3 regions of the Halomonas sp. AOP12-B1-6 genome follow, and region 3 is predicted to be linked to each of the others. Evidence: predicted binding sites of a transcription regulator. Region 3 holds the regulator's gene; each other region holds the start of a gene.
What was found. The regulator LexA, encoded in region 3, represses DNA repair genes until DNA is damaged. The targets are predictions, from matches to a motif close to TACTGTNTANNTANACAGTA.
Positions count from the first base shown of each region.

Region 1: the regulator LexA is predicted to act here: its motif matches at 2,223-2,242, upstream of ACT3TR_RS03690 (LexA family protein).
Region 2: the regulator LexA is predicted to act here: its motif matches at 4,720-4,739, upstream of ACT3TR_RS14505 (PA0069 family radical SAM protein).

Region 1 covers NZ_JBQSYK010000001.1:820,303-830,509, forward strand. The annotation lists gene ACT3TR_RS03675 (heme ABC transporter permease) at 1-625, opposite strand, end outside; gene ccmB (heme exporter protein CcmB) at 640-1,308, opposite strand; gene ccmA (cytochrome c biogenesis heme-transporting ATPase CcmA) at 1,474-2,094, opposite strand; gene ACT3TR_RS03690 (LexA family protein) at 2,403-2,792, shown strand; gene ACT3TR_RS03695 (IMPACT family protein) at 2,792-3,415, shown strand; gene ACT3TR_RS03700 (sodium ion-translocating decarboxylase subunit beta) at 3,520-4,842, opposite strand; gene oadA (sodium-extruding oxaloacetate decarboxylase subunit alpha) at 4,855-6,672, opposite strand; gene ACT3TR_RS03710 (OadG family protein) at 6,764-7,021, opposite strand; gene ACT3TR_RS03715 (tRNA dihydrouridine synthase) at 7,161-8,138, shown strand; tRNA gene ACT3TR_RS03720 (tRNA-Arg) at 8,288-8,364, opposite strand; tRNA gene ACT3TR_RS03725 (tRNA-Arg) at 8,409-8,485, opposite strand; tRNA gene ACT3TR_RS03730 (tRNA-Ser) at 8,502-8,594, opposite strand; gene csrA (carbon storage regulator CsrA) at 8,717-8,905, opposite strand; gene ACT3TR_RS03740 (aspartate kinase) at 9,095-10,207, opposite strand, start outside.
Region 2 covers NZ_JBQSYK010000005.1:50,364-60,570, reverse strand. The annotation lists gene ACT3TR_RS14540 (TRAP transporter small permease subunit) at 1-359, opposite strand, end outside; gene ACT3TR_RS14535 (TetR/AcrR family transcriptional regulator) at 356-985, opposite strand; gene ACT3TR_RS14530 (C4-dicarboxylate TRAP transporter substrate-binding protein) at 1,049-2,029, opposite strand; gene ACT3TR_RS14525 (AzlC family ABC transporter permease) at 2,423-3,085, shown strand; gene ACT3TR_RS14520 (AzlD domain-containing protein) at 3,121-3,396, shown strand; gene ACT3TR_RS14515 (MliC family protein) at 3,414-3,782, opposite strand; gene ACT3TR_RS14510 (SDR family oxidoreductase) at 3,851-4,582, opposite strand; gene ACT3TR_RS14505 (PA0069 family radical SAM protein) at 4,753-5,835, shown strand; gene ACT3TR_RS14500 (winged helix-turn-helix domain-containing protein) at 5,878-6,177, shown strand; gene ACT3TR_RS14495 (DUF2797 domain-containing protein) at 6,187-7,032, opposite strand; gene ACT3TR_RS14490 (YeaC family protein) at 7,016-7,300, opposite strand; gene ACT3TR_RS14485 (rhomboid family intramembrane serine protease) at 7,311-8,162, opposite strand; gene ACT3TR_RS14480 (metallophosphoesterase) at 8,405-9,421, opposite strand; gene ACT3TR_RS14475 (NAD(+) kinase) at 9,424-10,207, opposite strand, start outside.
Region 3 covers NZ_JBQSYK010000005.1:287,571-297,777, forward strand. The annotation lists gene ACT3TR_RS15635 (adenine phosphoribosyltransferase) at 1-128, shown strand, start outside; gene gpt (xanthine phosphoribosyltransferase) at 134-613, shown strand; gene ung (uracil-DNA glycosylase) at 616-1,299, shown strand; gene upp (uracil phosphoribosyltransferase) at 1,394-2,023, shown strand; gene ACT3TR_RS15655 (uracil-xanthine permease family protein) at 2,110-3,342, shown strand; gene mobB (molybdopterin-guanine dinucleotide biosynthesis protein B) at 3,415-4,038, shown strand; gene moaC (cyclic pyranopterin monophosphate synthase MoaC) at 4,044-4,841, shown strand; gene moaE (molybdopterin synthase catalytic subunit MoaE) at 4,844-5,305, shown strand; gene ACT3TR_RS15675 (ribonuclease J) at 5,346-6,929, opposite strand; gene purU (formyltetrahydrofolate deformylase) at 7,199-8,053, shown strand; gene lexA (transcriptional repressor LexA) at 8,156-8,833, opposite strand; gene ACT3TR_RS15690 (TetR/AcrR family transcriptional regulator) at 9,112-9,789, shown strand; gene ACT3TR_RS15695 (L,D-transpeptidase) at 9,767-10,207, shown strand, end outside.

The sequences.
Region 1 (10,207 bases), on a different contig from region 3:
GCATAATGACCAACGGCAGCCACATTTGTGTAGGCATGGTCGGGCGCGAGGTTAACGTAAATGAAGCCGTCTGGTGCAGGGTATACCACCAATCAACCGAATACTTAATGATGGGAATATTGATGACACCCACCATCGTCAGCACCGAGGCTGCACGGGACCCGCTATCGCGCCGGGTAAACGCGCTGCGTAAGGCGATGACCCCGATATACAGAAACAGCAAAATCAGCATAGAGGTGAGCCGCGCATCCCACATCCACCAGGTACCCCAGGTAGGCACGCCCCACACAGCACCGGAAAACAGCGCCACAAAGGTCATCACCGCCCCGAACGGCGCCATCACTGTCGCCGCCATGTCGGCCACTTTAATTTTCCAAACCATAAACACCAGGCCCGACACGGCCATAGCGATAAAAATAGATTGGGCTAAAAAAGCAGCCGGCACGTGTACATAAATAATCCGAAAGCTGTTGCCCTGCTGATAATCCGCAGGCGCAAATGCCAGCCCCCATAGTGAACCAACGACCAACAGCAGCACCGCTGCAGCCCAAAACCACGGCTGCATCTTGGCACTCATGCCATAGAACCACCGAGGCGATCCCAGCTTATGTATAAAGGCCCACATAGCGTGTTCTATCCTCAACCGTTAATACTAATGCGCAGCGATGCGGCAATCGCCCACGGCGCCAGCATAAGCGAGGCGGCAAGCAGCGCGCCCAAAATAGCTAAATGTGCGGCAACACCGCTACCGACAATAGACGCCTGCACCGCGCCCACCCCAAAAATCAATACCGGGATCGTCAGCGGCAGCACCAGCAGCGAGAGCAGCACGCCGCCGCGCGCCAGGCCGACGGTTAACGCGGCGCCAATCGCGCCAATCAAACTCAGGCTGGCCGACCCCAGCGCAAGCGACAGCGCTAGCACGGCGTAGCTGCCGGTGGGCAACGACAGCATAACGCCTAATAGCGGCGCTATCAGCGCTAAGGGCAAGCCAGTTAGCAGCCAGTGAACGGCCACTTTTGCTAGGCTTAGCGCGGCCAACGAGTGCGGGGCCAGCAACAGCTGCTCAAGACTACCGTCGTCATAGTCGCTGCGAAACAGGCTATCGAGTGACAGCAGCGCGGCTAATAGCGCCGCCACCCAGAGCAAGCCCGGTGCAATAATTGCCAACAGCGCAGGGTCGGGCGAAATAGCCATTGGAAACAAGGTAATCACGAGCGCAAAGAACACTAAAGGATTAAGAATGTCACCGCGACGGCGAAGCAATAGCGTTAAATCACGCAGCAGCGTGGCTTTTACCGCAATCATTAGCCCGCCCTTATGGTCGAGCAATGGCGCTACTGGGCCGATCGCCGAACTATCCAAACAGCTAGGCGCTGAAGGCTGTGAAGCGCTGCTGGAAGCGTAGCTCAGCGGGCGGCTTGAAGGACTTTCTGAAGAGCCATTGGACGTGCTATGCAACGCGGTCTCCTTCTACCCCAGCGCTACCTGCCTCAGCAGCGGCGAGGCGGGCAGATCGTGGTGTGTGGTGACGAGTACGCAGCCACCTGCCTTTGCATGCGCAACAAGCTGTCTTTCAAGATCAGCAATGCCGTTACGATCAATCGCGGTAAAGGGCTCATCCAATACCCACAGGGCTCGCGGCGTCAGCGTTAACCGCGCCAATGCCACTCGCCGCTGCTGACCCGCCGACAGCTGCCCGGTAGGCACTTCTTCAAAACCTGCCAGCCCGGTGCTTTCAAGCGCATTCAAGCGCTCTTCCTCGTCGTCTTTTTCACCGCTCAGCGCCTGATACCACGCTAAATTTTCTAGCGGCGAAAGCCCCAACTTTATGCCGGGGGCATGCCCCAAATAAAGCAGGTTAGCAAGAAAGTGGTCACGAGCCTTGCTCATTACCGTGCCATTCCAGAAAAGCGCGCCCTGATAGTCGCTGAGCTGCCCAGAGAGGATCTTGAGCAGCGTTGTCTTGCCGCAGCCATTAGGCCCTTCAATACGCACGACTTCACCGCTATGAATATCCAGATCCAGCCCTTTAAATAGCCAGCGGTCATCACGTTCACAGCCAAGTCCTCGGGCTTGTAGATGCAGGCTCAAGCGTCACTCCAGGCACATTGATTTCGCATCGAACTCTACACGGAAAGCTCCTTTCTCGCCACTTGCACAACCGGCCATCAACCAGTGGACAACGGACTCCAATGATCAATAAGACGAATTACCACTAGCACTGTATGCAAAAACAGGCCTATACTAAAACCACTGTATGGAAAGACATGTTTTGTGCGATTCAGCATCGCCTGCACCGCTAAAGCGATTGCCTGCAGTCAATGTTTAAGGTCGCTATTTTCAAGTTCACTACGCATGAACGAAGCCTAACCAGCCGGCGTAGCAATGGAGATTCCCAAATGACGATATCAATGGCAGCATCTACCGCTACGCTCACTCATAGGCAACCACTACCGCGCCCTCATGCATTGACGTCTAACGTTACGCGGCACAATACCTATGCGCTTAAAGTACGCGGCAATGCGATGCGCGATTGCAACTTATTCGATGGCGATGTCATTATTATTCGGCGCTACCAGCACGACACCCAAACAGAAACCGCCGTTGCCGAAATCAATCAGCAGAAAATAGCGCTGAAGCAGCTCTCCATAAGCCGTTCTGGCGTGCAGCTATGGCCAGAAGATGCGCTTCAGCCAGCGCTCTTTTTGCATAATAGGGATATTCAGGTACTGGGCATGGTGATGGGTGTTGAACCTCATGTGAGCAAGTCTGCTATTACGGAGCATTAATGCGTTACCGGGTTCCCAATCTGCCTGCATCCATATGGCATACGGCTGACATTGACGTAGAGAAGAGCCAATTTATAACCTGGATATGTCACGCCTCTAACATTGATGCGTTCACTGCTCTACTCAATGCCGCTAAAACGGCACACCCTAATGCGAGCCATCACTGCACCGCCTACATTGCAGGACCGCCAGGCGAGCAGAATTTCATTGGTTTTTCTGACGATGGCGAGCCTGGCGGCACCGCCGGCAGGCCAATGTATCAGGTGCTGCAAGGTAGCCGGCTTGGCCACGTTGGCTGTGTCGTCATTCGTTATTTTGGCGGTACAAAGCTAGGCACCGGTGGGTTAGCTCGCGCCTACGCCCAGGCAGTCAGCCATGCGCTTGAGACACTGCCCACCTGCGAGGTCATTGAGCGCGATATCTACACTCTACGGCTGAGCTTTGCCCATGAAGCGATTGCTCGCGCTTGGTGCGAAGAGCGTGACGTTCTTATTGAGCAAGCCGATTACGATGGAAACGGCGTCCGCTTAGCCGTTGGCTGGCCAAGCGACTGCCCGCTCGACTTTTCGCCGCTGGAAAACCGCTTGAAGAGCACGATTGAGTTTCATACCGCCCCACCATAAAAAACGCGACAGCTGAAATTTTCAGCATGCCGCGCTCTAATCGCTAATGTTTCAACTCTGCGTTAAAAACGGTCTGATGACGCACCTTGATACGCGTAGCTTGATTAACCCAGATATTTAATCATTACCCCAGCAGCGACCGCTGATCCAATTACCCCAGCCACGTTGGGCCCCATAGCGTGCATCAATAAAAAGTTATGCGGGTTGGCTTCAAGCCCTACTTTATTAGCCACCCGGGCCGCCATAGGCACAGCGGAAACGCCTGCGGCGCCAATGAGCGGGTTGATGGGCATTTTACTCACTAGGTTCATTAGCTTGGCCATTAATACCCCGGCAGCTGTACCAATACCAAAAGCGACAATACCTAAGCCCAGTATTCCCAGCGTCTCAAATGCCAGAAAGCTCTCGGCCATGAGCTTGGAGCCTACGGAAAGCCCTAGGATTATCGTTACGATATTGATCAGCGCGTTTTGCGCGGTATCCGACAAGCGCTCGACCACCCCACATTCACGCATCAGATTACCAAAGCAAAACATTCCCAGAAGCGGTGCGGCATCGGGTAAAAATAGCGCAACCAAAATCAACAGCATCAGCGGGAAGACGACTTTCTCTAACCTAGACACCGCCCGTAGCTGCGTCATTTTGATTTCACGTTCTTTTTGAGTAGTCAAAAGACGCATGATGGGAGGCTGAATCAACGGCACCAATGCCATATACGCGTAAGCGGCTACAGCGATTGCACCCAGCAGCTCAGGCGCTAGCACACTTGATACGTAAATAGACGTCGGGCCATCCGCGCCACCGATAATACCAATAGCGGCCGCCTGATTAAGCGAGAAATCCATCACGCCCATTGAGGTCAGCAGCACGGCGCCAAACAGGGTGGCAAAAATGCCAAACTGAGCTGCCGCGCCTAAAAACAGCGTGCGCGGATTGGCCAGCAGGGGGCCAAAGTCAGTCATGGCACCCACACCCATAAAGATAATCAGCGGCGCAATACCCGAGCCAATCGCCACTTTATAGAAGTTATACAGCATGCCGTCGCTGTAGCCGACGCTCATGGCAATGTCTCGCGCGGCACGTAGCTGGTCTGGCGCAACGCCATCGTGGGCGATCACTTTCAGCGATTCTCGCCATGTTTCAAGACCGCCAACCGGGTCCAGCGTTGCGCCTAGCGCGGCTGCTATCTGCTGCAGCACCACAGGTTTAGCAACATCAATGGCCTGATCTAGCGCCGAAAGTGCCAGCCCTGCTTCGGGTATGTTGGCAAGGATGCCGCCAAAGCCAATCGGCACTAACAACAGCGGCTCAAACTTCTTATAAATAGCCAGATAGAGCAGCAATAGCCCCACTAAGATCATTGCCGCCTGGCCAAGTTCAAGGTTATAAAGCCCAGAGCCTTCCCATAAGGTTACTAATTTATCCATTACCGAGCGCCCTTAGAGTTCGATCAGCGTATCGCCTACGGCGACACTATCGCCTTCGCTAACGTTAACCTTAGACACAGTGCCTGCGCTGCTAGCGCGCACTTCGGTTTCCATTTTCATCGCTTCCAGGATAATGACGACATCACCGTCAGCGACCTGATCGCCAGGACGCACATTCACTTTAAAAATATTACCTGCCAGCGGCGCATCGATGCTTTCCCCGCTAGGCGTGGATGCTTCCTGAGGGGCGGCGGCCGTCGTCGCGCTTGCCGTTTGCTCCTGCACCTCGCCGAGCTCACCCCCTTCAGAAACTTCCACCACGTAGGCTTTGCCATTGAGCTTAACGGTATAGGTCTCTGGGCCGCCGTTCGCGACTGACGGCTTACTTTCAGTCGGAGCAGCCGCGTTACCGGCGCTCGCATCCACCGCCTGGGGCGCGGGTTCAAAAGCGTCGGGGTTATCGCGATGTTTCAAAAACTTCAAACCAATCTGCGGAAACAGCGCATAGGTCAGCACGTCATCGACTGTCTGCTTACCCTCTGCCAGCCGGATACCGTCAGCACCGGCCTTCTCTTTCAGCTCTGTGGCCAGCCTTTCCATTTCAGGCGCAAGGTTATCCGCCGGGCGGCAGGTAATCGGCTCACCGCCTTCTAATACACGCTTTTGCAGCTCAGCGTTAAAGGGCGCAGGGGCCGCGCCGTACTCACCCTTGAGCAGCGCCTGCACTTCTTTGGAAATGGACTTGTAGCGCTCGCCCATCATCACGTTCATGACGGCCTGCGTGCCGACAATTTGTGAGGTTGGCGTAACCAGGGGAATAAACCCCAGATCTTCACGCACACGTGGAATCTCGTTCAGCACGTCGTCGAGCTTGTCGCCAGCGCCCTGTTCTTTAAGCTGGCTTTCCATGTTGGTCAGCATGCCGCCCGGCACCTGGGCAATCAGAATGCGCGAATCAATCCCCCGCAGCGAGCCTTCAAAGGCGGCGTATTTTTTACGCACTTCGCGAAAATAACCGGCAATATCTTCCAGCAGTTCAAGATCCAAACCAGTATCGCGGTCGGTGTCTTTGAGCATCGCGACCACCGATTCGGTCGGGCTGTGGCCATAAGTCATCGACATCGAAGAGATTGACGTATCAACGTTATCAATACCCGCCTCGACGGCTTTTAGAATGGTCGAGGTCGAGAGGCCTGTGGTGGCATGGCAATGCAGGTGTATCGGAATCGGCAGCTCTTTCTTCAGCCGCGTGACAAGATCAAACGCCGTGTAGGGAGTAAGCAGCCCCGCCATATCCTTGATAGCCAATGAATCTGCGCCTAAACCTGCAATGGTTTTGGCGAGATCGACCCAGCTATCCAGGGTATGTACCGGGCTCACTGTATAAGAAATGGTGCCTTGAGCATGGCCTTCTACATTTCGCACCGCCAGAATGGCGCGCTCAAGGTTGCGCGGGTCATTCATCGCATCAAACACGCGAAAAACATCCACACCGTTGGTTTTTGCCCGCTCCACGAACTTATCCACTACGTCGTCTGCATAGTGGCGATAGCCTAGCAAGTTCTGGCCACGTAGCAGCATTGCTTGAGGCGTATTCGGCATGGCTTCTTTCAAGGCGCGGATACGCTCCCACGGGTCTTCGCCGAGGTAACGAATGCAGGCGTCATAGGTGGCACCGCCCCATGTTTCCAACGACCAGTAGCCAACCTGATCAAGCTTTTCAGCGATCGGCAGCATATCGTCCAAACGCATGCGCGTTGCAAACAGCGATTGATGGGCATCGCGCAACACGACATCGGTAATGCCTAAAGGGCGTTTTACTTCGTTCATAGTCTTAGCTCACAGTAGAGAACGGCAAGTTTGTAGTAAAATTAACAAAAAAATAGCCAAAAAGTAGCTTTAACGAAAAAAAACCAGAAAGTTAACTACGTCGCGTGGAGCGATAACGGTGCACTGCAGCACTGATGACGGCCATGACCTCGTCATCCGGCGAGGAAGATGGATAAGAACTTAGTGACTTTCTACCCGTATCAGCAGCGACAGGTACCGGTTGAAAGCGGCCGATTAGCTTTGACATCAGCGTGACGCTGACAACTAAAATAGCAAGAAAAACAAACACTACCCCCATCCCGAGCGCCATCAACGCTAGCCCGTCCTGCAATAGTCCTTGATCCTGCATAAGACGCTCTCCTTCGTTTATAAGTGCTGCTCATTGGCATAGGATTACGCCAATGCAATGAAAGGCGCTTGGCGCAGTAAGGGGAATACACTAACCTGCCACACCCAGAATAGAATGCAATGGCGCGATAGTGGAAGTCATGGTTGTTAATTTACTACATAACGGAAGAATTGGCCTAGCCCCCATGGAGGGAGTGATCGATGCGCTCACCCGCGATCTCTTAACCCGCCAAGCGGGGTTCGATTGGACCGTGACTGAGTTCGTGCGCGTGGTTGATGCATGCTTGCCGCCGCGAGTGTTTTATAAACACTGCCCAGAGCTTGCTCAGCCCCCCGTGGCAACCCCAAGCGGTATTCCGGTACATCTGCAGCTGCTCGGCTCTGACCCTAGCGCTCTGGCCGCCAACGCGCGCCAAGCGCTCCATTTAGGCGCAGTGAGCGTTGATCTTAATTTCGGCTGCCCCGCCAAGCTGGTCAATCGACACGACGGCGGCGCTGCACTATTACGCCAACCTGAACGTGTCTACCAAGCGGTTAAAGCCGCTGCTGACGCGCTGGACGGCGAGATCCCGGTGACCGCCAAGATTCGTCTGGGCTTCTCTAATCGGCGCTTAGCGGTGGCCTGCGCGCAAGCGGCTGAAGCTGGCGGTGCGGCACACTTGGTGGTGCATGCACGCACCCGTGACGAGGGCTACCGCCCACCGGCTCACTGGGAATGGATCGGCAAGATTCGTCGACATGTCAGCATTCCGGTGGTCGCCAACGGCGATATCTGGACGCTTGAAGATTACTGGAAAGCGCGCACGCTCTCGGGATGTGATGACGTCATGCTTGGGCGCAGCGCACTGGCAGACCCCTGGCTTGCACCGCGCATTCGCCATTGGCAGACAACCGGTGAGCGACTGCCTGAAAGCAGCTGGGCGATGCGCGCAAGCGTACTTCAAGAGTATGCCGCCCTGCAGCGCCAACACCTGCCGGACCGCGTCGTCGTCTCTTTAGTGAAGCAGTGGCTTGCCCAAATGCGTCAAGGCAGCGACGAAGCTAACCAGAACTTTCAACGCGTTAAGCGTCTCACCGACTTAGACCACCTGCTCGACAGCCTTGTGGTCAGTGCTTAAACAAAACGAACGGCCAAAAAAAGCGCCCAGCCGCAAAAGCGGTGGGCGCTACACACGATCGCAAGACCGGGGCGCGAGCCATTTCCGGCCAGGCTACAAACAGGCTTGAAACAGAAAACCCGCCCTCAAGAGAGAGCGGGTTTAGAATCTGGCGCGCCCGGGAGGATTCGAACCTCCGACCCCCTGATTCGTAGTCAGGTACTCTATCCAGCTGAGCTACGGGCGCGTAATAACTGCACTTATATTTACTGCATCTTGCTAACTAAAAGGTGGCGCGCCCGGGAGGATTCGAACCTCCGACCCCCTGATTCGTAGTCAGGTACTCTATCCAGCTGAGCTACGGGCGCATACCTAGTGTGCAGTTGGCGGAGAAGGAGGGATTCGAACCCTCGATAGGGCTATAAACCCTATACTCCCTTAGCAGGGGAGCGCCTTCAGCCACTCGGCCACCTCTCCTTAACGGCACGGCGCGAATATTACCGATTTAGGTTACTTCTGTCCAGCCCTTGGCCGATTTTTTTTCGCGCTGGCCTTACCTTACGCTGAATGCATCACATAATGATGCACGAGCGTAAGCGTCATTTCACTTCGTTTTCGCTGTTCTTTTCACGCTGAATGCGCTGATAAATCTCTTCACGGTGAACCGATACATCTTTCGGCGCATTTACGCCGATACGCACTTGATTACCTTTCACACCTAGCACCGTGACGGTCATTTCATCACCGATCATCAGGGTTTCGCCAACACGGCGAGTTAGGATGAGCATGGCTGATCTCCTTTTCAGACGTTTTACAGCGGGGTATATCAGCCGAAGGCAATACCACGAGTACTACACGGTATTGCCTACCACAAAAAACATCGGCTCCTTGATACCTTAAAACCTCCCGCTGAAAGAAAGCTCACCACCACACGGCAGTAAGTACTTCTTTAGCGTAGAAGAGTTAAGCGATTAGTGTTACTCAGATTCAACATCTGCTTTATCTAGGCCAAATGCTTTGTGTAGCGCGTTAACAGCAAGTTCCATATGTTTTTCATCAATCACCACCGAAATTTTAATCTCGGAGGTGGATACCATACGGATATTAACGTTTTCATCGGCCAGCACGCGGAACATTTTCGATGCCACGCCCGCATGGGAACGCATACCGACACCGACGAGCGATACTTTAGCGATATTATCATCACCGCGTAGCTCACCGCCTCCCAAATCAGGGATCACCGTCTCTTCGAGCAGCTTCTTGGTAGCCTTGTAGTCACCTTTCGCGACCGTAAAGGTGAAATCAGTATAGTCACCGGCGGGAGCCACGTTCTGCACGATCATATCGACTTCGATATTGGCATCGGCAATGGGGCCAAGAATACGCGATGCCACGCCGGGCACATCAGGCGTGTTCAGCAGGGTCAGTTTGGCTTCATTTTTAGTGAAGGCGATACCGGAGATCAGTGGTTCTTCCATTGCGTCCTCGTCTTTGTCTGCTTCTGCAATAATTAGGGTGCCGGGGCCGTCTTCAAAGCTCGACAGCACCCGCAGGGGTACGTTGTACTTACCGGCAAACTCTACGGCACGAATTTGCAGCACTTTAGAGCCTAGGCTGGCAAGCTCTAGCATCTCTTCCACAGTGATACTTTCTAGCCGCTGGGCCTTAGAGCATACTCGCGGATCGGTGGTATAGACACCGTCGACATCGGTGTAAATTTGACACTCATCGGCACCTAGCGCTGCTGCTAATGCAACCCCAGTGGTATCAGAGCCACCGCGCCCCAGGGTAGTAATATTGCCGTTTTCATCGACCCCCTGAAAGCCAGCCACCACGACGACCCGACCGGCATCTAAGTCCGCTTTTAAGTCGTCGGTTTCAATGCGCTGAATACGAGCTTTGGTATAGGCACTATCCGTCAGAATCCCCACCTGCGCACCGGTATGCGACGTTGCTGGCACGCCAATCTGTTGAAGCGCCATGGCGAGTAGCGAAATCGTGACCTGCTCGCCGGTAGACAACAGCATGTCCATCTCGCGCGGAGCAGGTTCTTCATTCAGCGCCTGGGCCATGTCTGTTAGTCGATTCGT
Region 2 (10,207 bases), 240 kb from region 3:
GTGGCACGAACTGCATCGAGATAGCTCTGGTAACAAAGCATGCCAAAATACACAAGGCCCAGAGCACCGGCAAAGAGGTAAAACGCTAGCTGTACAGTAGGCGAACACCTGCCCACAAAAACATCAACGCTAATATGCTCGCGTTTTAATTCAACGTAAGCAATTGGCAGGAAAATCACCGCGACCATATAGTAGAAAGAGACGAACTCCAGCGTGCCGGCAAACGATTTTCCAAAGAAATAGCGCAGTCCGACATCAAGTGAGACATGCAGTGCCATTAGTACTAAAAAGAAAGCAGCGAGTACCAACGTGCTCTTAGCGACCCACTGGGATAAGCGTTCAATACTGTTCGCGATCATGCTGTTCTGCCCCTCTCGGAATCTGTAGTCGAGAAACCAAGCTTCATAAGAGTTTCCTTCCAAAACAGCAACATATCACGATAAAGCTCAGGATCATCACGCCAAATGCTCTGTGCACCCATCCCTCTCATCATGCATAAAGTGGCGTTCAAGGCGACACGATTTTGATGAGAAGTGTGCTCAGCACTAGCGACTAACTGCTCCCATATATATTCAAGTGACGTGTTGAATTTGATCCCTAATGGAGCTAGAACTTTCATTAAGTTAGGGTCAGTTCGCGCATTGGTAAGATATTCTAGCGTCACCATATACAGGTCGCCCTTGAAGTGCTCATGCAAGGCTTTTAATAGACTATCAAAATCCAAGGCACCCTCTTTGATGCCATTAGCCATGATTCGAACGCTCTCAACCTCTCTGCTTAGCAGGTCTTCAAGCGCCGACTGCATTAACAGCGTTTTGGATGGGTAGTGATGTACGAGAGCACCGCGAGAAACGCCAGCTTGACGAGCGATGTCAACAGTCGATGTAGCACGGATACCATTTTCAAGAATGCATTCAATAGTCGCTTGTATAACGCGAGCCTGGGTATGACGTGAGCGCTCTTCCTGATTTTGTCGTTTAGTCATATAGCGCACCCTTTTATCGTATTAGCATTGGCTGCCCATTAGGGCAGCCAATGACGGCCAAAATTAATAAATGCCGTAGTCAGCGGGTAGCTTATTATAAATTTCTTGCATAGCTAGCTCGGCAAGCGCCCCTTCATCATTACGATCAACGTCGCTGAGTAAACTTTCCCACTTTTCGTAAGTGGCGAGGAAATCATCAATTAGCGCTTCTGGATCTTCCACACCGTATTGATCACGGGCCTTATCGTAAACATTTGCCAATGCCTCATCACGGAAAGCCACCACAGATGCCATTAGATCTTCTTCCGGCTCATAGATGTTATTGCCAAGCTTGATCGCTTCTTCGATAGCTGCCTCTGACGCATTAATATACTGCACAACCATACGCGTCATTGCATGAGCGGTAGCTTCTTTGAACACATCACGCTGCTCGTCATTAAGGTTTGACCAGAAATCTTCGTTGAAGCCCCACTGAGGGCCGGACCAGTACATGCCGGTGGGCAGCAGCGTGGTGTGCTCAGCCACTTCCCATAGGGAGCGATCAATCAAGTCATTAGCCGCGTTGGTTGCACAATCCAGCGAGCCTCGATCAAGGCCACTATACATTTCACTCGAAGGAACATTGACAGGCGTGCCGCCGGCTTGTTCGACCCAGGCAGACACCGTTGAGCCCGCAGTGCGGATCCGTTTACCGCGTAATTCTTCAAGGTTTCGAACCGGTTCGCGGCAGAACATGACATAAGGCGGGGTGCTGTAGGCGCCGAGATAAACGATATTCAGGCCTTCCCATTCGGCTAGTTGAATGGGGTTGTTAAGGCTGAAATCGGTAACGGCCAGTATGCTGACTAACGGATCATCGTAGTTAAAGCCCAGCTCCTGAACGGCATTCGCTACTGGCATTTCAGACGGAGTAAAAATAGCAGCATGATGCGCCACCTGAACGATATTATCCTGAATGCCCTGCAAATTAGCACGAGGTGCTAGCAGTACAGTCCCGGTATACACCTCGGGTTGAAGCTCCCCGTTAGACAGTTCTTTAACCATCTCTGCCCATTCGATATAGCCGTAACGAGAGAAAGGGTGTTGTTGATCATAAAACGAATTGGCAATAAATGAAGTTGAAGCTTGAGTAGAACTAGCTGTTACAGGTAAAGCTAAAGCTGTTACCGCCAGTGTTATTACATTGCGCTTGAAGTTCATATATCAGTCTCCTGACCGAATTAATCGGCTTTTTTTAGTGTTATATTATTTCATTATTTTTAATAACACATTGCCTAGCGGTGTATGTGTGCTGTTAAATCTAAACGCGAAGAATAATAAAAACAAGCACGACTGTTTGTTTTTATTATTCACTATCAAAAGATGCCTAGTAAGCTTATGAATAAAAGAGAAAATAAAATAAAATTGGATATGGCGGGTACATGGCGAGGTATTCTCATGATGCTGCCTTTGGCCACTTTCACGGTGGCCTTTGGCCTAGCCTTCGGCGTAGCAGCTATCCATGCAGGCATCACTCATTGGGAAGCGATATTAATGAGCATGTTTGTATTTGCTGCTCCCTCACAGTTTGCGGCACTTGAACTATGGACAACGCCGCTGCCCCTTCTGGCCCTAGCAATGACGACCATGGCCATTCATACCCGACACCTATTAATGAGTGCATCGCTTTATCCTTGGCTCAAACCATTACCTCTACTGCAGCAATTTGGCGTCATTTTCATGTTAACGGATTCCAATTGGGCCATGGCACTGGGCGAATATCAGCGCGGAGAGCGCAATATTGGCATTCTCCTAGGAGGAGGTATCGCGTTATGGACTGCCTGGGTAATAGGTACGGGTATCGGCTTGGCATTTGGCGGTGGTATCCATCAACCTGAACGCTTTGGTCTTGACGTGATCATGCTATGTTTTCTGCTTGTGATCGTGATAGGTGGTAACCCAAAGCTAGTAATGATTCTTCCATGGTTAGCAGCAGCCCTCAGTGCGCTGCTAGCCTATTGGTGGCTACCGCCCTATCTACATGTACTGGTCGGCGCACTGACAGGAGGAATGGTCGCCATATTACTTCCCAAACGCTGGTATAAGGCGGGTATTTTGTGAGCTCATCACCATTATGGCAATCGCTATTAGCCATCATGATGATGGTAGCTATAGGCTACGGGTCTCGAATTTTGGGGCTCCTCATTATGGCCCGTATACCATTAAGCCCTAACATTCGCCTGTTTATTGATGCCATGTCTAGCTCGGTGCTTATTGCCATCATCACCCCCATCATTGTGCATGGTGACGGAGGAACCCGGTTTGCCGCTTTAATGGCAGGTGCTGTCGCTATTATCTTAAAAAGTCCTTTAGCATCAATTGCCGTTGGCATTATATGTGCGGCAAGCTGGCGCTGGTGGTTTGTAACATAATGAATTGCTAGACGGATTCAGGGCACGGCACAATGCTCGATAATGTCACCAGAAGTGCCGTCAGCCAGATGGCTGAGCAGTATACTCTCAGACCCTGAGCCAGAGCCTTTTGTCCACCACTCTAAATCGTCACTCACATAACGCGCACCGCTGCCAGAAACTGCAATTTGCATACTGTAGCTTCGGCCTTTGTACTGCACTCTCGCCGTGTCTGCTGAGGGGTAGGCGGCGGCTATCGTTTCACCGCTCTCGCACTCATAGCTATGCATAATAGATTCTGGAAGTGTCGCGGCAGATGCTTGAGCATCAACTTGATTTTGGGCTGAATTTGCACAGCCCGAAATGAACAAAATTGAAGTAATCGTTAGCGGAACGAAGATTTTCACATGAGCCTCCCGGTTGTTGAGATGCGGGCTAATCCACACTATATAATACTGTAGCCAGTGCGGGAGTGTTACCGCCCGCCCGCCACATCAATAAATGATCCCGTCACATAAGAAGCTTCCTCCGAAAGCAACCATGCGATGCTATTCGCCACCTCCTCAGCGGTACCGCCACGCTGCATAGGAATCTGCGGTGCTAAACGGTCAACACGACCTGGCTCGCCCCCATCGGCATGCATATCAGTGTAGATAGATCCAGGGCGAACGGCGTTGACACGAATACCCAAGGCGGCAACTTCTAAAGATAAGCCTTTAGTCAGCGTGTCCATGCCTCCTTTTGAGACGGCGTAGTCAACGTACTCAAAGGGCGAGCCTGTTTGTGAGGCACGCGAAGAGACATTGACGATCGCACTGCCTTGCCCAAAGCGTCGGATAGCTTCTCTGCAACACAGAAAACAGCTGTCCACGTTACTACCCATCACCTGTTTGAAGCGTTCAAAGTCAATATCAACAAACCTGGATTGCGTAAACAAAATACCCGCATTGTTAACCAAGTGGGTCACACTGCCAAAGTGAGCCTCTGCCGCATCAAACAAGCGGATGACATCGGCTTCCTTGCTGACATCGGCTTGATAAGCAAAGGCCCTGCCCCCGCCACGTATAATGGAATCAACCACTTCACGTGCTCGCTCTTGGTTAGTAAGATAGTTAACGCACACCGCATAGCCTTTAGCGCCTAGCAGTAATGAGGTCGCTGCCCCAATACCACGGCTTCCTCCTGTCACGATGACTACTTTCGACATAATGCTTCCTCAGTAACGCGTTAACAGTCAGTTCCTGCAAATACCTTAACGTCGTAATAGGGCCTTAGGTAGCGCCTTGTTCACTTTATCACTCGCTCAACAACTGGATGGCTATTGATTTCTTTTCACTCCGCAACTACTGTATATAAAATCACTAAAGGGGTGAAAGCATGGCATCTCTTGGCCAGCCTTTCCAGCCAACTACCTACAAGGGCCGCGGCGCAACGTATGATCCGCACAATCGCTTCGCGCCAACCCAAAGCATTGCAGACGACGACGGCTGGTGGCGCGAGGAAACCTCCACGACCATTGCCACGGAAGTGCGGGAAGAAGTGAGCAAGAGTGCGCTGTCGTGGAATAAATCGCCGGACTTACCCTTTGATCGCTCGTTAAACCCTTATCGTGGCTGCGAGCATGGCTGTGTTTACTGCTATGCACGACCTTCCCATGCCTACTGGGACCTATCGCCTGGGTTAGATTTTGAAACCAAGCTGATTGCCCGCAGCGGTTTGGTTGAGCAATTATCGGAGGAGCTTTGCCACCCCAACTATGTGTGCAGGCCAATTAATCTTTCTGGCAATACAGACTGTTATCAACCCTTAGAAGCTACCCAACAAACCACCCGCCGGTTGTTGGAACTACTATTAGCATGCCGCCACCCCGTCACAATTGTGACTAAAAGCACCTTAGTGCTGCGTGATTTAGAGCTATTGGCCGAGATGGCCGAGCACCGTTTAGTACGTGTTTTTGTCAGTTTAACTAGCCTAGATGCCAACTTAAAACGCACCTTAGAGCCACGTGCGGCGTCGCCCCAGGCACGTTTGAGAGCGATACGTGAACTGAATACGGCGGGCATTCCAGTGGGAACGTTGATTTCGCCGGTGATACCAGGGCTTACTGATCACGAAATCGAAAAACTATTGGAAGCGGCCAGCCGCGCCGGTGCACGCACCGCGGCCTGGATGTTGCTGCGCCTGCCCTATGAAGTCGCACCGCTGTTTGAAGCATGGTTGGAAACACACTACCCAGAGCGGGCCGCTAAAGTCATGAGCCTAATGCGCCAATGCCGGGGCGGGAAGATATACGACGCTCAGTTCGGTAAACGCTTTCGCGGTGAAGGCGTCTTTGCAGATTTGATCGCGCAACGCTTCGCTCGCGCCAGCCGCCAATGGAAGCTGCAGGATCGCACGGAGCAGGGCTTAAACACGCGCGATTTTCGTCCACCACGGGCGCAAGGGGATTTATTCATTTAAGCTAGCTAGCAACGCCAATACGTTTGCTACCAAGGAAGCCCCATGCCCGACCTTAGTAAAACTAAATCAAGCTTTTATAGACGTTTATACGTGGCCCATTTGATCAAACAGGGCATTGCCAGTGTACCTGCCATAATAGAGGCCACCGGCATGCCGCGACGCACTGCTCAGGACACGATAGCATCACTTGCCGAACTGGATATTGAGTGTGTCTTTACTAAAGATGACGGCCAACGCCATAACATTGGCCGTTACCAGATTCGAGATTGGGGCGCGATTGACCCCTGCTGGGTAGCCACGCATGCTGAGCGGCTAAAACAAGTGCTTGGCTATACAGGTTAGCGTAGCAACCTAACTCACTTGAACCTCATAACCCGTGAATTTACGCAGGTTAATCACGCCGCTATCGAGTATCAAATACTGTCCTTTAACCCCCTGTAGCACGCCTTCCACCAGCGGTTGCTTATCAAAGTTATGCGACGCAACTTTTTGTGGGAAAACACTAACCGGGTAGTGAAAATGATGCGCTGGCTGGCCTAACGTGCGAATAGCGTCCACGCCATGAGTATCACGTAGCTGGCTCAAGCCATCAGACAACAGGCTAAGCAAACGGTCACGCTCGGCGCTTAAATCCATTACGTCGATATCACCTTTAAGCATAGCGCGCCAGTTAGTGCGGTCTGAAACCTGCTCTTTGAACAGCATTTCGACGAACCCTGACTGCTGGCGAGTATCCACTTCAAGAATAGGCAGCGCCTGAATCGCGCCTTGGTCTAACCAACGGGTAGGCATCTGTGTTTTGCGCGTGATGCCTACCTTGAGGCCGGAAGAGTTGGCCAAATACACCGTATGAGGCTGAAAACAATGGCGCTCGCCCCATTCGGGCTCGCGACATGTGCCTTGAAAAAAGTGGCAGGTTTCCGGCTTCATAATACAAGTATCGCACTGCGCTAATCGTTTGAAGCACGGATAACAGTGGCCCTGAGCAAAACTTTTTTTCGTGGCTCGACCGCAGTGAGTACATGCAATGGCGCCTGTCCAACGTAGGCTGATCAGCTCACCAATGCGCTCATTAAGCGCAACGCGGTGCTCACCGGCACGTAAATGGTAGACCACTTGGTCATCTTGGTGGCCTGGTACCGCGACCGCCATTTTACTTAAACAGCCTTGCACTGCCGCTTCAATCACGCGTTGCATCCCGAGCCAAGCCAGCCATTTCTGGCGTTACGCCTGCGCCCGTCGCCGCCGCACCGCAGGTGCGCTGCTCTAAATACCCCACCCGATTCTCTTCCGGCACGTTATTTTCAGCCTCAAAACGCATCACGGCTTCCAAGCACAGATCGGTCTGTTCTGGCGTTAGACGGCGGCCATCGGGCCACTTGCGCAGCGACACCGCCTGTTTCAGGCTCTCATAGATCGCCGGGGTCATTTGATTAATCATTTTATCGAAGGTCATTTCGCTCATTGCAGGCCTCTTAACTATTTTTCAAACGGCGGGATGAATAATACCAGCCTGTGACAAGGCCCACGAGTAGCCCGCCCAAATGCGCTTCATTAGCGACATTGCCAAAGCCAACGCTGCCTGCTACCCCTGTCATGGTAAATACCATCCAACCCAGCATAAATACCACTAACATTTGGGGCACAAAAAAGCCGCTTTGGGGTACTCGCCGCGACATTAGCCAAACATGCGCTAACAAGGCATACACCACGCCTGACATACCGCCAAACAGCACGGTACCGGTCATATATTGAGCGATGTTCGCACCGATACCGGCAACAATAAGCAGCAACAGCATGGTACGGCTGCCTTGCAAGGCTTCAACCTGACGACCGAAGTACCATACCCACATCAAGTTAAAGATGAGATGCATCAAGCCAAAATGTAGAAAGGCCGGCGATAGCAATCGCCAAACTTGTCCTGAGGCAAGCATTTGCGACAGGTTACCAAACGACAGCTCACCACCAGAAATGCCAACGGGCACAATAGTTAAGGCAACGATTAGCTGATTGCCCAACACTTCGATCAGGGCAAACACCACCAGGCTAAAAACAATCATCAGCGAGGTAACCGGCACTTGGCGCAGCGATGCAAAAGAATGGGCCATAGAACGCGGGTGCTTAGTCGTTTGTTGAAGCGCTAGAGGTTCACCCTGTTTCCACTGTTCGACAAGCGCGGTGAGTTCACCCTGCTGGCGAGGGTCGGCGATCCATAATAGCTGGCCGTCGGCCTCGTCGGTAATCCGGTGACCAATACGATGGCGCCATAATGCTTGGCGCAGTTCGCTGGTATCCGCGTGATCGGGTAAAAGCATCACTGGATGCATAACATCCCTCTAATCAAAGCGCTCGCGGCATATTGACCGCAGCGGGTAGGTGTTCATTGCAACGATGGTAACTAACGCGCTGGAAAGCCAACAGACAGGCAAAAAAAACCGGCGGTAAGGACCGCCGGAGAATAAAAGCAAGGGATCATTCAAGGGAACACTTACTCTGATAGCCGACAGCAGGGTTAGTTCATCTGATTTGCAAAAATTATGTAAAGATATGTAAATTTTAAAAAAAGGCACTAATCGAAATCTATTTCCCATGGTTTGGGAAGCATCCGCTCCTCTCTAGGCACCTTGACCCAAGCAAAGTGATCGGCACTTAACGTCGCCTCTCCACTCCAGCGGTAAGCTACCAAACGCCCATATTTAACCGCGCTATAGTCTAAACAGGCGATATTGTGGGCAGGCAATGCTGGTATACCCTCGCACCAATAATGCCCAATAAATAACGGAGGCTGCTCAGGACCATAATAACTAAGTTGCCGGCGCTCCTGGGCTGATAGTTCGCGAGTTTCGAGATCGCCGGGTAAGTTATCCGGCTGAAAGACGACATCCCCCCACTGCTGCGGCGCCTGAGCCCAAAAATGGGCGCGAAAACTTTGCCGAGTAAATCCGTCACCTGAGTGTATTGCAATGCCGTCAGGTAACGAGACATGCGGGCCTCGGGTCAAGCGATCTAAAATACGAAACGCCTGGGTAGAGGGATCCGTTGATTCCACTAAAAATTGCGTATCCATACAGCAGTCAGGACGGCGTTGTTTAAGCTCGGCAATCAGTTGCTGGTCCCAGCAAGCATGCACCACGCGAATGCCTTCTAACTCTAGGCATAGCGGAATGGTTTTAAACCACGCCAGCGTATCATCCCACTCATTGGTGTAATCACTGTACTGCGCCAGGGTATCTTGAATAATACGGTTATGCCTGGGCGTATGCTCGCGCAGCCACCGTTTATGACTGCCCGCAGGCCCTGGGTGAGTATATGCTAAGGCATTATATTCGTGATTACCCATCACAATATATGCCTCGCCCTGCTCCACCATCCGGCGGGCGATAGTCACCGCTAGGCGAATACGCGGCCCGCGATCAATCAAATCACCCAAGAAAACAACTTTTCGGCGCGGGTGGCGATACACGCCGCGGCTTTGATGATAGCCCAGTTTTTCTAGTAACGAGGCAAGCGTAACGCCGCACCCATGCACATCACCAATCAGGTCGTAGCCTTCTAACCGGGGCTTGCCCTGCGTTTGACGCTGCATGCTTAATCCCCCAACCGATGGCTCCAGCCTAATTTGCTGCGCAGTACTTCGTAGAAATTATGGCCGATAGGATGTACCAGCTGCACTCGCTCAGGCTTGCGTGTAATGACCAGCACATCGTTGGGCTTGGCCACCGCCCGAGTCTGGCCGTCGCAGCTAATATGCGGATAGGTCTGGTTCGTTTCGCCAATGTGAATGCGAATTTCGCTAGCAGCATCAATAACAATGGGCCGACTCGACAGCGTATGAGGAAACATCGGCACCAGCGTCACCACATCAAGCTTTGGATGCATGATCGGCCCGCCGCCCGATAGCGCATAGGCCGTTGAGCCGGTTGGCGTGGCAACAATTAAGCCGTCGCTGCGCTGGCTATAAACAAACTGGCCATCAATAAACAGCTCAAACTCAATCATGCGTACCGCTTTACCCGGATGAAGTACGACTTCATTCAAAGCATCGCCATTACCGACAGCGATCCCGTTACGATAAAGCACCGCATCGAGTAGAAAGCGCTGCTCAATCTCAAACTCGCCTGCCAGCACTTCACCAACGCGGGTTTCCAATTCGTCCGGAGAAATATCGGTTAGAAACCCCAACCGCCCACGGTTAACGCCCAAAATAAGCGTGCCGCTTCGGCACAGTGTGCGCGCCGCACCCAGTAAGCTGCCATCGCCACCGACAACAATGACCAGATCACATAGCTCTCCCAATACGCGACGGCTAGCTTCTGGTTGGCCATGCTTGGGCAAGGCAGTGGCTGTGCGGTCTTCTACCAGCACGCTGTAA
Region 3 (10,207 bases):
AACGCAGCGGTGGCAACGTCGTTGAGACAGCCACTATTATTGATCTGCCTGAGCTGGGTGGTTCACAGAAAATTCGCGATGCCGGTTACAGCGTATTCGCAGTTTGTTCTTTCAACGAAGACGAGTAATCCCCATGAGCAGCGACCGTTATCACCAACACTTCACTGTTTCCTGGGATCAGCTGCACCGCGATGTGCGTGCGCTTTGTCACCAGATGATCGAGCGTGATTTTAAAGGCATCGTGGCGATTACGCGTGGCGGTTTAATTCCTGCTGCATTAATTGCGCGGGAATTGGATATCCGGCTGATCGATACCGTGTGCATTAAAAGCTATGACCATATGGATCAGGGCGGTCTGGATATTATGAAGGGCGTCGAGCACGACGGCGACGGATGGCTACTGGTTGATGACTTAGTCGACACCGGTAAAACGGCGCGGGCAGTGCGTAAAATGCTACCCAAGGCGCACTTTGTCACTATTTATGCCAAGCCGGACGGCCGCCCCTTAGTCGATCAATATCTGACAGAAGTGGCTCAGCAGTGTTGGATCCAGTTTCCCTGGGACATGGGCGTCGCTTACGTTGAGCCGCTTGTTGATCAACTGAAGAGGTAAGTATGGCCAATCCACTTCCCAACGATTGGAGTCAGTGGCTGGGTAATGAGTTTGAGGCAGATTACATGCTGGCGCTAAAGGCATTTTTAGCACAGCAAAAGTCGGCCAAAAAAGTTATCTACCCGCACTCTACGCAGTGGTTTCGTGCTTTCGAACTGACCCCGTTAAGCGAAGTGAAAGTGGTCATTCTAGGCCAAGATCCTTACCACGGCCCCCATCAGGCGCACGGCCTGTGTTTCTCTGTGCAGGCCGGTATTCCCGTGCCGCCGTCGCTGGTTAATATCTATAAAGAGTTGGCCACTGATGTCGGCTTTACGCCGGTGCGCCACGGTCATCTGGAAGCGTGGGCGAGACAGGGCGTGCTGTTATTGAATACTTCGCTCACCGTTGAGCAGGGTAATGCGGCATCCCATCGAGGCAAAGGATGGGAGCCGTTTACCGATCGCGCTATCGAGACGGTTAGCCAGCATTCGCCTCCCTGTGTATTTCTCCTTTGGGGGGGGCATGCACGCCAGAAGATCGCGTTAATTGATCAAAGCCGGCATTTAATACTCGAAGCACCTCACCCTTCACCGCTTTCAGCGTACCGAGGTTTCTTCGGTACACGGCATTTTTCACAAGCAAATCAGTTCCTGCAAGCGCAGGGGCGAGCGCCTATTGAGTGGCAATTACCGGAAACCCCTTAACCTAGAAACGGGTTGCGGTTAGAATGTGCGCAATTTTGCGCCTAATGAAAGATCTCAGGTTGCCATTCTGAATCCCCTGCAGTGAGGAAGTCCCATGAGTGTTTACGCTATTAACCATCCGCTTGTTCAACATAAATTGGGGCTGATGCGTGAAGTTGATCTGAGCACTAAGAGCTTTCGTGAACTAGCAGGTGAAGTCGCCAAACTGTTGACCTATGAAGCAACCAAAGGTCTGGAACTTGAAGACCATGAGATTCAGGGCTGGAACGGCGAGCCGATCGCCACGCGTCGGTTAAAGGGTAAAAAAGTCACCGTTGTGCCCATTTTACGTGCCGGACTTGGCATGTTGGAAGGCGTAACGGACCTTATCCCCAGTGCGCGGGTCAGCGTCGTAGGTCTTTACCGCGATGAAGAATCGCTGCAGCCGGTTCCTTATTTCGCCAAGTTTGCCAACGATATTGAAGAGCGCATGGCGATTGTCATTGATCCTATGCTGGCAACAGGCGGTTCTATGGTCGCCACGTTAGATATGTTGCGCGAGCGCGGCTGTGAACACATGAAAGTGATTGTGCTAGTCGCCGCACCGGAAGGCATTAAGCGGGTGCAGGAAGCCTACCCTGATGTCGAAATTTATACCGCTTCCGTTGATGACCGATTGGATGAAAATGGCTATATCGTTCCAGGGCTAGGCGACGCTGGCGATAAGATTTTCGGAACGCGCTAAGCGTCCTTTTTCAGACTGCCCCTTACGTTCTGCGTTAGGGGCATTTTTTTGCACATTACAATTTAATCATCTCTAGGATATCACCGATGCGTGACGTTGCCGGCCAAACTGAGTCGTGGGCAAAAGTGCTATTAACCGGTACGCAAATGCTCTTTGTCGCGTTTGGTGCCTTGGTATTAGTGCCTCTTTTAACCGGGCTTGATCCAAGTGTCGCTCTGTTTACAGCTGGTGTGGGCACGCTGGTGTTCCATTCAGTCACTAGCCAAAGCGTACCGGTGTTTTTAGCCTCATCGTTTGCCTTTATTGCACCTATTCAAGGCTCGGTAGCCAGCTTTGGCATTCCAGCTACGATGGGTGGGCTAATGGCGTCTGGCTTGGTGTATGTGGTTATTTCACAAGCCGTGCGCTTAAAAGGTACCGCTTGGCTGCACCGGCTACTGCCTGCGGTCGTGGTCGGGCCAGTCATTATGGTAATTGGTCTTGCGCTGGCGCCCGTCGCTGTGAGTATGGCCACAGGTGAAACTAGCGATAACATTGGCTATGGTGCCGCCATTTTCTTATCAATGACCAGCTTGCTGGTGACGCTGCTGCTCGCCGTTTTTGGGCGTGGGCTGCTAAGACTATTGCCGATTATTGGCGGGATTTTTACGGGCTATGTGCTAGCGCTACTAATGGGTGTGGTCGACTTTACGCCGATTCATGAGGCCGCATGGCTATCGATGCCCAGCTTTACAGCACCAAGTTTTCATTGGGCCGCTATCCTGTTCATGATCCCCGTTGCTATTGCCCCGGCGGTTGAACACATTGGTGATATGGTGGCTATTGGATCGGTGACGCGCAAAAACTATCTTGAAAAGCCGGGACTGCATCGCACTTTACTCGGCGATGGATTAGCAACGACGGTAGCTGCTTTATTTGGTGGGCCGCCCAATACAACCTATTCAGAAGTAACGGGGGCAGTGACTCTCACGCGAGCATTTAACCCCAAGTACATGATAGTCGCCGCGATCGTCGCCATTATATTAGCCTTTGTTGCTAAGCTAGGCGCATTTTTGCAAACCATTCCGGGCCCTGTGATGGGCGGCATTATGACGCTGTTGTTTGGTTCTATCGCAGTGGTAGGAATGAATACACTTGTACGTGCTGGGCAATCGCTAACGGCACCCCGCAATCTAGTAGTGGTCTCATTGATACTGGTGTTTGGAATTGGTGGTATGCAGTTTGGGGATGGCCAGTTTACGCTGCAGGGCGTCAGCTTAGCTGCGCTAGTGGGTATTGTGCTGAACTGGCTATTACCCCAAGAGCAAGAGGGCGAATAACATTAGCGTTTTGAACACCGCGTGCATCGCTTGGATGACAGCGCGCCAGTGGTAACCAGGAGCGTCGGCAGCATGAAAAATGAACTAGCGGCACCCTTTCCCATTTTGGGCATAGCTGCTTGGAGTGGCACCGGTAAAACGACGCTATTAGAAAAGCTATTGCCGCAGTTGAATGAGCATGGCCTACAAGTGGCTGTGATTAAGCATGCCCATCACTCGTTTGATGTAGATCAGCCCGGCAAGGACAGTCATAAGCTACGCTGCGCCGGTGCGGCTCCGGTGCTGGTGGCTTCACATCAGCGGTTTGCACTGATGCAGGAAACGCCCGGGCAGGCTGAGCCTGACTTGGCTAAGTTGATCGCCATGCTGGTGCCGCATCACCCCGACCTTGTGATTGTCGAAGGTTTTAAAACCTGGCCAATACCTAAGCTGGTACTGTACCGGGATGGCATTGGCGATGCGTCAATTTTGACGGGGACATGGGTGGCGGCGATAGTAGCGAACCAGCCGCCTTCAATTGATGTGACTGACGGTGTGCCCCGGCTAGATCTTGATGATATTGATGCTATCGCGCGCTGGATCGTGACCTGGATAGATGCAAAAAATAAGGCGCTGCCTTCAGCATCCGATTCTTCAATGACCCAACCTTCAATGCCCCAATCCTCAACGACGCGGCCTTCACAAAAGCAAAGGTGATTACTATGCATCTAACCCACCTCAACACCCGTGGTGAAGCCAATATGGTAGACGTTGGCGATAAGCAAGAAACCCGCCGCGAAGCCGTTGCCTCAGGGCGTATTGTGATGCAGCCCGAAACATTAACGCTACTCAGTGACGGACAATTGCCCAAGGGTGATGTTCTGGCAACTGCGCGTATCGCTGGTATTCAGGCAGCGAAGAGAACCCATGAGCTAATACCTCTCTGCCATGCTTTAGCGCTCTCTAAGGTATCGGTTGAGTTTGAAATTGATGTGGCACAATCTTGTGTTCACGTCACATCGTTGTGTCGCTTAAATGGCCGTACAGGAGTTGAAATGGAGGCGCTGACGGCTGTCTCCGTCGCCTGTTTGACCCTTTACGATATGTGCAAAGCGGTCGATAAAAATATGCGTATCGATGCCATTCAGCTCGATAGCAAGCAGGGCGGGCAACGCGGTAATTACCAGCGTTTAAGCGAGCAGGCACCCATTGTCACCGGCGAGGGCTCTGCAGGTGAAGTCAGCGTGAGTGAGCGCTGTCCTTCGCCGTGCGTGTGCGTTAAGTTTTTAGCCGAGCTACGCGAGCGCGTCGGCGAGAGCGAGACCTTCGTGGGGCTGGATACACTTTCCAGCCGTGATATTCACGGATTAAAAGCGACACTGGCTGCACGCGATTCGCGATACAACCTATTGGCCGATCAGCGTACGCTATGCGCGATCAATCAAGTGATGGCGAATGATGATGCGTTGGTGACCGATAACGATGAAGTGGCATTTTTTCCGCCGGTCACGGGGGGCTAAGCGTGGATATTAAGGTTGCCATTCAAGCAGCGCCTTTCTCGATGGCCTACGCATATGATGAGGTATTATCAGAGCGCACCGATATTGGTGCGGTGGTGAGCTTCACGGGCCTGGTGCGTGATTTCAATGAAACGCCCGATGTCACCGGTTTAACACTTGAGCACTATCCTGGCATGACTGAGCGAACGCTCGAGGCGATCGGTGAGCAGGCCGGGCAGCGCTGGGCGCTAAACGCTGTGCGTATTATTCATCGCGTAGGACATATGCAGCCAGGCGATGCAATTGTGCGGGTGCTTGTAGCCAGCGCTCATCGCCGTGAAGCATTCGAAGCGTGTGATTTTATTATGGACTATCTAAAAACTCAGGCTCCTTTCTGGAAGAAAGAGCATTCCGCACAGGGCGAGTATTGGGTCGCAGAGCGTCACTCTGATCAACAGGATGTGGCGCGTTGGAAAAACATCTAGCTACCCAGAAAAAAATCTAACGATTAAGAACGCTGGTCTGCTAGGACGTCTCTTGCATTTCAGCCGCGGTAATTTGCAGGTGCACGTCAGGCATGTGCTGCATATGATCTGCCAGCCAATGAATCAAGCGTGGCTGCAGCGCCTGTCGCAGATCTGCGAGCGTGTCGGCGGCAATCTCATCAAGCTGCCCATCAAGCCAGTCAATAAAGCTGTCTTCATCCAGCGGGCAGGCATTCGTTGCATCTAGCATTAAGCGGCCAATACGCGCCCAGCCGTGATCGCTAATGGTCACGGGCAGTGCTAAATATAGGCTACCGCGTCGAGCCGTGGAAATGGCCGCATCTAATCCGGGGTGTGGAACAACGCTGTTCTGATTAACAATGCAGGGTGGCTGCACATGGTGTGCTTCACAGTGAAGGCCGTAGTTGTCAAAGCGTAATAAATCACCGTTGACCGGCGTTAGCGGTGCGCTAATACCCAACTGCTCAGCGATTGTCTGATGCGCCTGCTGGTGTCTTGCTTCGCCGTGAACAGGCATCAAGTGTTTAGGCTTCAGCCACTGGTAGAGCTTAATTAACTCTTCTTGAGCAGGGTGGCCGGTCGCATGCAGCTCAGGGTGATTCACCTCGTCGTAAATACGTACACCCAGCTGGGTTAAGCGCTTTTTAAGCTGATCAATAGGGCGCTCGTTACCGGGTATGACCTTGGCCGAAAAAATAACGTTATCGCCGGGCTGTAAGTCGACAGAAGGGTGGCGGCCCTGAGCCAGCCTCTGCAGCGCTGCCCGGGACTCACCTTGGCTGCCTGTCGCAATAATGACGACTTCATCGGGCGGCAGGTAGCCCAAGTCGTGATTGGGCACCAGGGGCGGTAAGTCATCCATGTATCCCAGCCCGCGCGCTACGCTGACCATGCGCTCCATCGAGCGGCCCATTAAGCTGATACGCCGGCCACACTGGTGTGCGGCGCGGCCTATAGCAAGCACGCGGGCCAAGTTGCTTGCAAAGCACGAGACCACGACGCGGCCTTCGCAGCGGCTGAGCGTTTTTGCTAACGCCCGAGCGACGTCCCCCTCGCTGCCTGAGTGACCGGGCATAGGGGCGTTGGTTGAGTCGCCGACGACTAAATCGATGGGGGCAAGTGCTTTAAATTGAGCGGCACTGATGGGCGTGCCAATCAGCGGCTCGGGATCAAGTTTCCAGTCGCCGGTATGTAAAACGCGGTAGCCACCGGCCAGCATCATCAGGGCACAGCTTTCGGGAATGGAATGCGTTAAAAGCAAATAACGTAGAGTGAATGGGCCGCTTTCTAGAGCTTCGCCAGGCTCAATGACGTGTATCGCCGCACTGCTAAGCTGATGTTCGGCGAATTTTAATCTGAGTAGCCCTGCTGCCAGCGGCGTGGCATAAATAGGGCAGTTCCACATGGGCCAGAGCCAAGCGACTGCGCCAATGTGGTCTTCATGACCATGGGTGATAAACAGTGCTTTGGGTACGATCCCCAGCGCCTTCGGCGTATCTACGTTGGGTACTTGAAGCGGTGAGTTAGGAAGATCCTGGCGAATCATCATGCCGCAATCAACGGCAATCCAGTGATTGTCATAGCCGTATAGCGTTAGATTCATTCCGATCTCACCACATCCCCCCAGCGGCAATATGCGCAGCGGTGGACGACGACGGGGACGAATTTGAACGCGTGAAGAATGCATCAGTTATGAAAAGCCTAAAAAGTAGTGACTTAACTATACGGGAAGGCAGGGGCGGCTAACAATCATCGTTGTCCTTCCGATACACTATGCAGCGTCGTTAACATGCCAAGGTGATGGTTTGTTAAGCCGGTTTATCCGGTTAGTTTTTCATTAGTGATGTTTGAAATAGGTCAAGAGTAGCCCACATGTCGCATTATTATCGTTTAGTTGTTTCTTGCCCTGATCGGGTGGGTATTGTTGCACGCGTGTCGAGCTTTATTGCTCAGCAAGGCGGGTCGATTACTGAAGCCAGCCAGCATTCGGACCTAGAGACCGGCCGCTTTTTTATGCGTTATGAAATCTTGGCAGACTCAGTAGGCATCTCGGTAGAAGCGCTGCGTGCCGCCTTTGAACCGGTAGCCCGAGAATTCAGCATGCAATGGGCATTGGTTGATACTCAAAAGCGTCGGCGCGTAGTGCTGATGGTGTCGCGAGAATCGCACTGCTTAGTAGACCTTCTTTATCGCTGGCAGTCGGGGGAGTTGGATTGCGATATTGTCGGCGTTATTTCCAATCATGACGACTTGCGTTCGCTGACGCAGTGGTACGGAATTCCTTACCACCACGTGTCGGTAGACCCTGACGATAAAGAGGCATCATTTGCGAAGGTACAGGCTGAAATCGATAGCGCGCAGGCGGACTGCATCGTACTCGCACGCTATATGCAAATCCTACCGCCCGAACTGTGCGCGCGTTATTCAGGCAAAGTGATCAATATTCACCACAGCTTTTTGCCCTCATTTGCGGGAGCAAAACCTTATCACCAGGCCTACCAGCGGGGCGTTAAGCTGATTGGCGCTACCTGCCATTATGTCACCGAGGAGCTTGATGCAGGCCCCATTATTGAGCAGGATATCCACCGTGTCAGCCACTGCCATACGCCTACTGATTTAGTGCGCTTTGGGCGTGATGTTGAGAAAGCGGTACTGGCACGCGGTTTACACTGGCACTTAGAAGACCGCGTGCTGATCCATGGCAATAAAACGGTGGTATTTAGCTAAGCGGCTTATCAATAAGGCTACTTTATCGCTATGAGGTGGCCGCTTTTGCGACCACCTCTATTAGGTTTGATGAAGGCATTGATAAATGACGTTATGCCTGGCTTAACCTAACGCCTGGCCATTGCCGCCGCGAATCACGCCAACGCCAACGCCTTCTATATCGAGCGACTGGGAACGTAGATCGATTTCAATCGGCGCAAAGTCGGCGTTCTCTGCGAACAGCGTGACCTGATGGCCTTGGCGCTTAAAGCGTTTAACCGTGACTTCATCATCTAAGCGGGCAACGACTATCTGACCGTCGCGGACACGCTCAGTACGGTGCACGGCCAGCAGGTCACCCTCTAAAATACCGATATCTTTCATGGATAAGCCACGTACGCGCAGCAAGTAATCCGCTTTGGGGGTGAAGTACTCAGCAGGCAGCGGGCAGTAGCGGTCGATATGCTCGGCAGCCAAAATAGGACTGCCGGCGGCAACTTCACCAATGACCGGCAGGCCCGCCTGAGCAGGCTCGATCGTGGCAGACAGCGTACTGACAGATGTGTCCAATACGTCTTGAGGCTCTTGGTTAGGCAAGCGTATACCGCGTGACGTGTTGCGAATGATGCGGATCACACCCTTGCGTTCAAGTGCGCGTAGATGCTCCTCAGCGGCGTTAGGTGAGCGAAAGCCGAGTGCTTTAGCGATCTCAGCGCGCGTCGGAGGGTAGCCAAATTCGCCCATGGTTTTAACAATAAAATCAAATACGTGCTGTTGGCGAGCGGTTAGTGGACGCGACATACCAAGCTCCAGAATTGTGAATAGACAGTCATAAAATGAAGGTAACTTAAACAGTAAGTGTTTAAGTATACAGTATGTGTCTCTGTCCAGTATATGGCCTTGTCAATACCAATATTTACCGCTCTGGGAGCTTCAATGATTTGAAACTAAGCTTTTTCTTATGCAGCTTTTCCTTATAAGTGCCGAGGCATTGTGGTGACAAATCAAGCGTTGAGACTACCCAGGTTATGGCATAGTATTTTGCGATGTTTTAAACACCTGTTTCTCTGGAGAGCATCATGGCTCAATCTGATACGGTGACCCGTATACTTGATACCGCTGAAGTGCTGTTTGCAGAGCGTGGTTTTGCTGAAACCTCGCTGCGCAACATCACTAGCAAGGCGCGCGTCAATCTTGCTGCTGTGAATTATCATTTTGGCTCCAAAAAAGCCTTAATTCAGGCTGTTTTTTCCCGCTATCTGGATCCTTTTACGCTGCGTTTTCACACTGCGCTTGATGAGCTTGAGGCTCAGCATGATGGGCAGGTGATACCGCTGGAAACGCTGCTTGAAACTATGGCAACGACGGTTCTTGCGGTGCCCGCTGAGCGTAATAGCTTGAAGGTCTTTATGCGCCTGCTAGGCTTAGCCTACAGTCAGGCTCAAGGGCATTTAAGGCGACATATACAGCAAGAATATGGGGATGTGTTTACGCGCTTCACTGAGCTAGTGCGCCAAGCAACCCCTGAACTGCCCGATGCAGAGCGCTTTTGGCGGCTACACTTCATGCTAGGCACTGTTATCTTCACCCTGTCAGGCCTTGATGCCCTGCGTGATATTGCGGAAAAGGATTACCACGAGCAGGTATCGGTGCGGGACTTAATCCGGCGCTTGCGCCCGGTAGTCGTGGCTGCGATGAATGCGCCACTACCCCCAACTTTAGAAGAAGGACACCATGCGAACGCCAAGGTTAGCTGAGCTACCCCCAACCGAGAACATCTGGCTTGAGATAGATACTACCGAGCAGCTGCTGCGCTGTTGGCGGGGGCCTAAAGTGCTGCATGAGTGCGCTATTTCTTCTGGCGTTGCCGGTGTTGGTGAGCATAATGGCAGCGGTAAGACGCCGCATGGCTGGCACTATGTGCGCGCCGCGATTGGCAGTGGCTTGCCCGAGAATGCGGTATTTCGTGGCCGCCGCTGGACTGAGGAAGTATTCTCGCCAGCGTTAGGCGAAGCCTACCCGCAGCGTGATTGGATTTTGACGCGGATTCTGTGGCTTTGTGGGTTAGAAAGAGGCGTGAATCGTGGCGGTCAGGTTGATTCGCAGCGGCGCTATATCTATCTGCACGGTACGCCTACCGATCAGCCGATGGGCGTCGCCGCTTCGCACGGATGC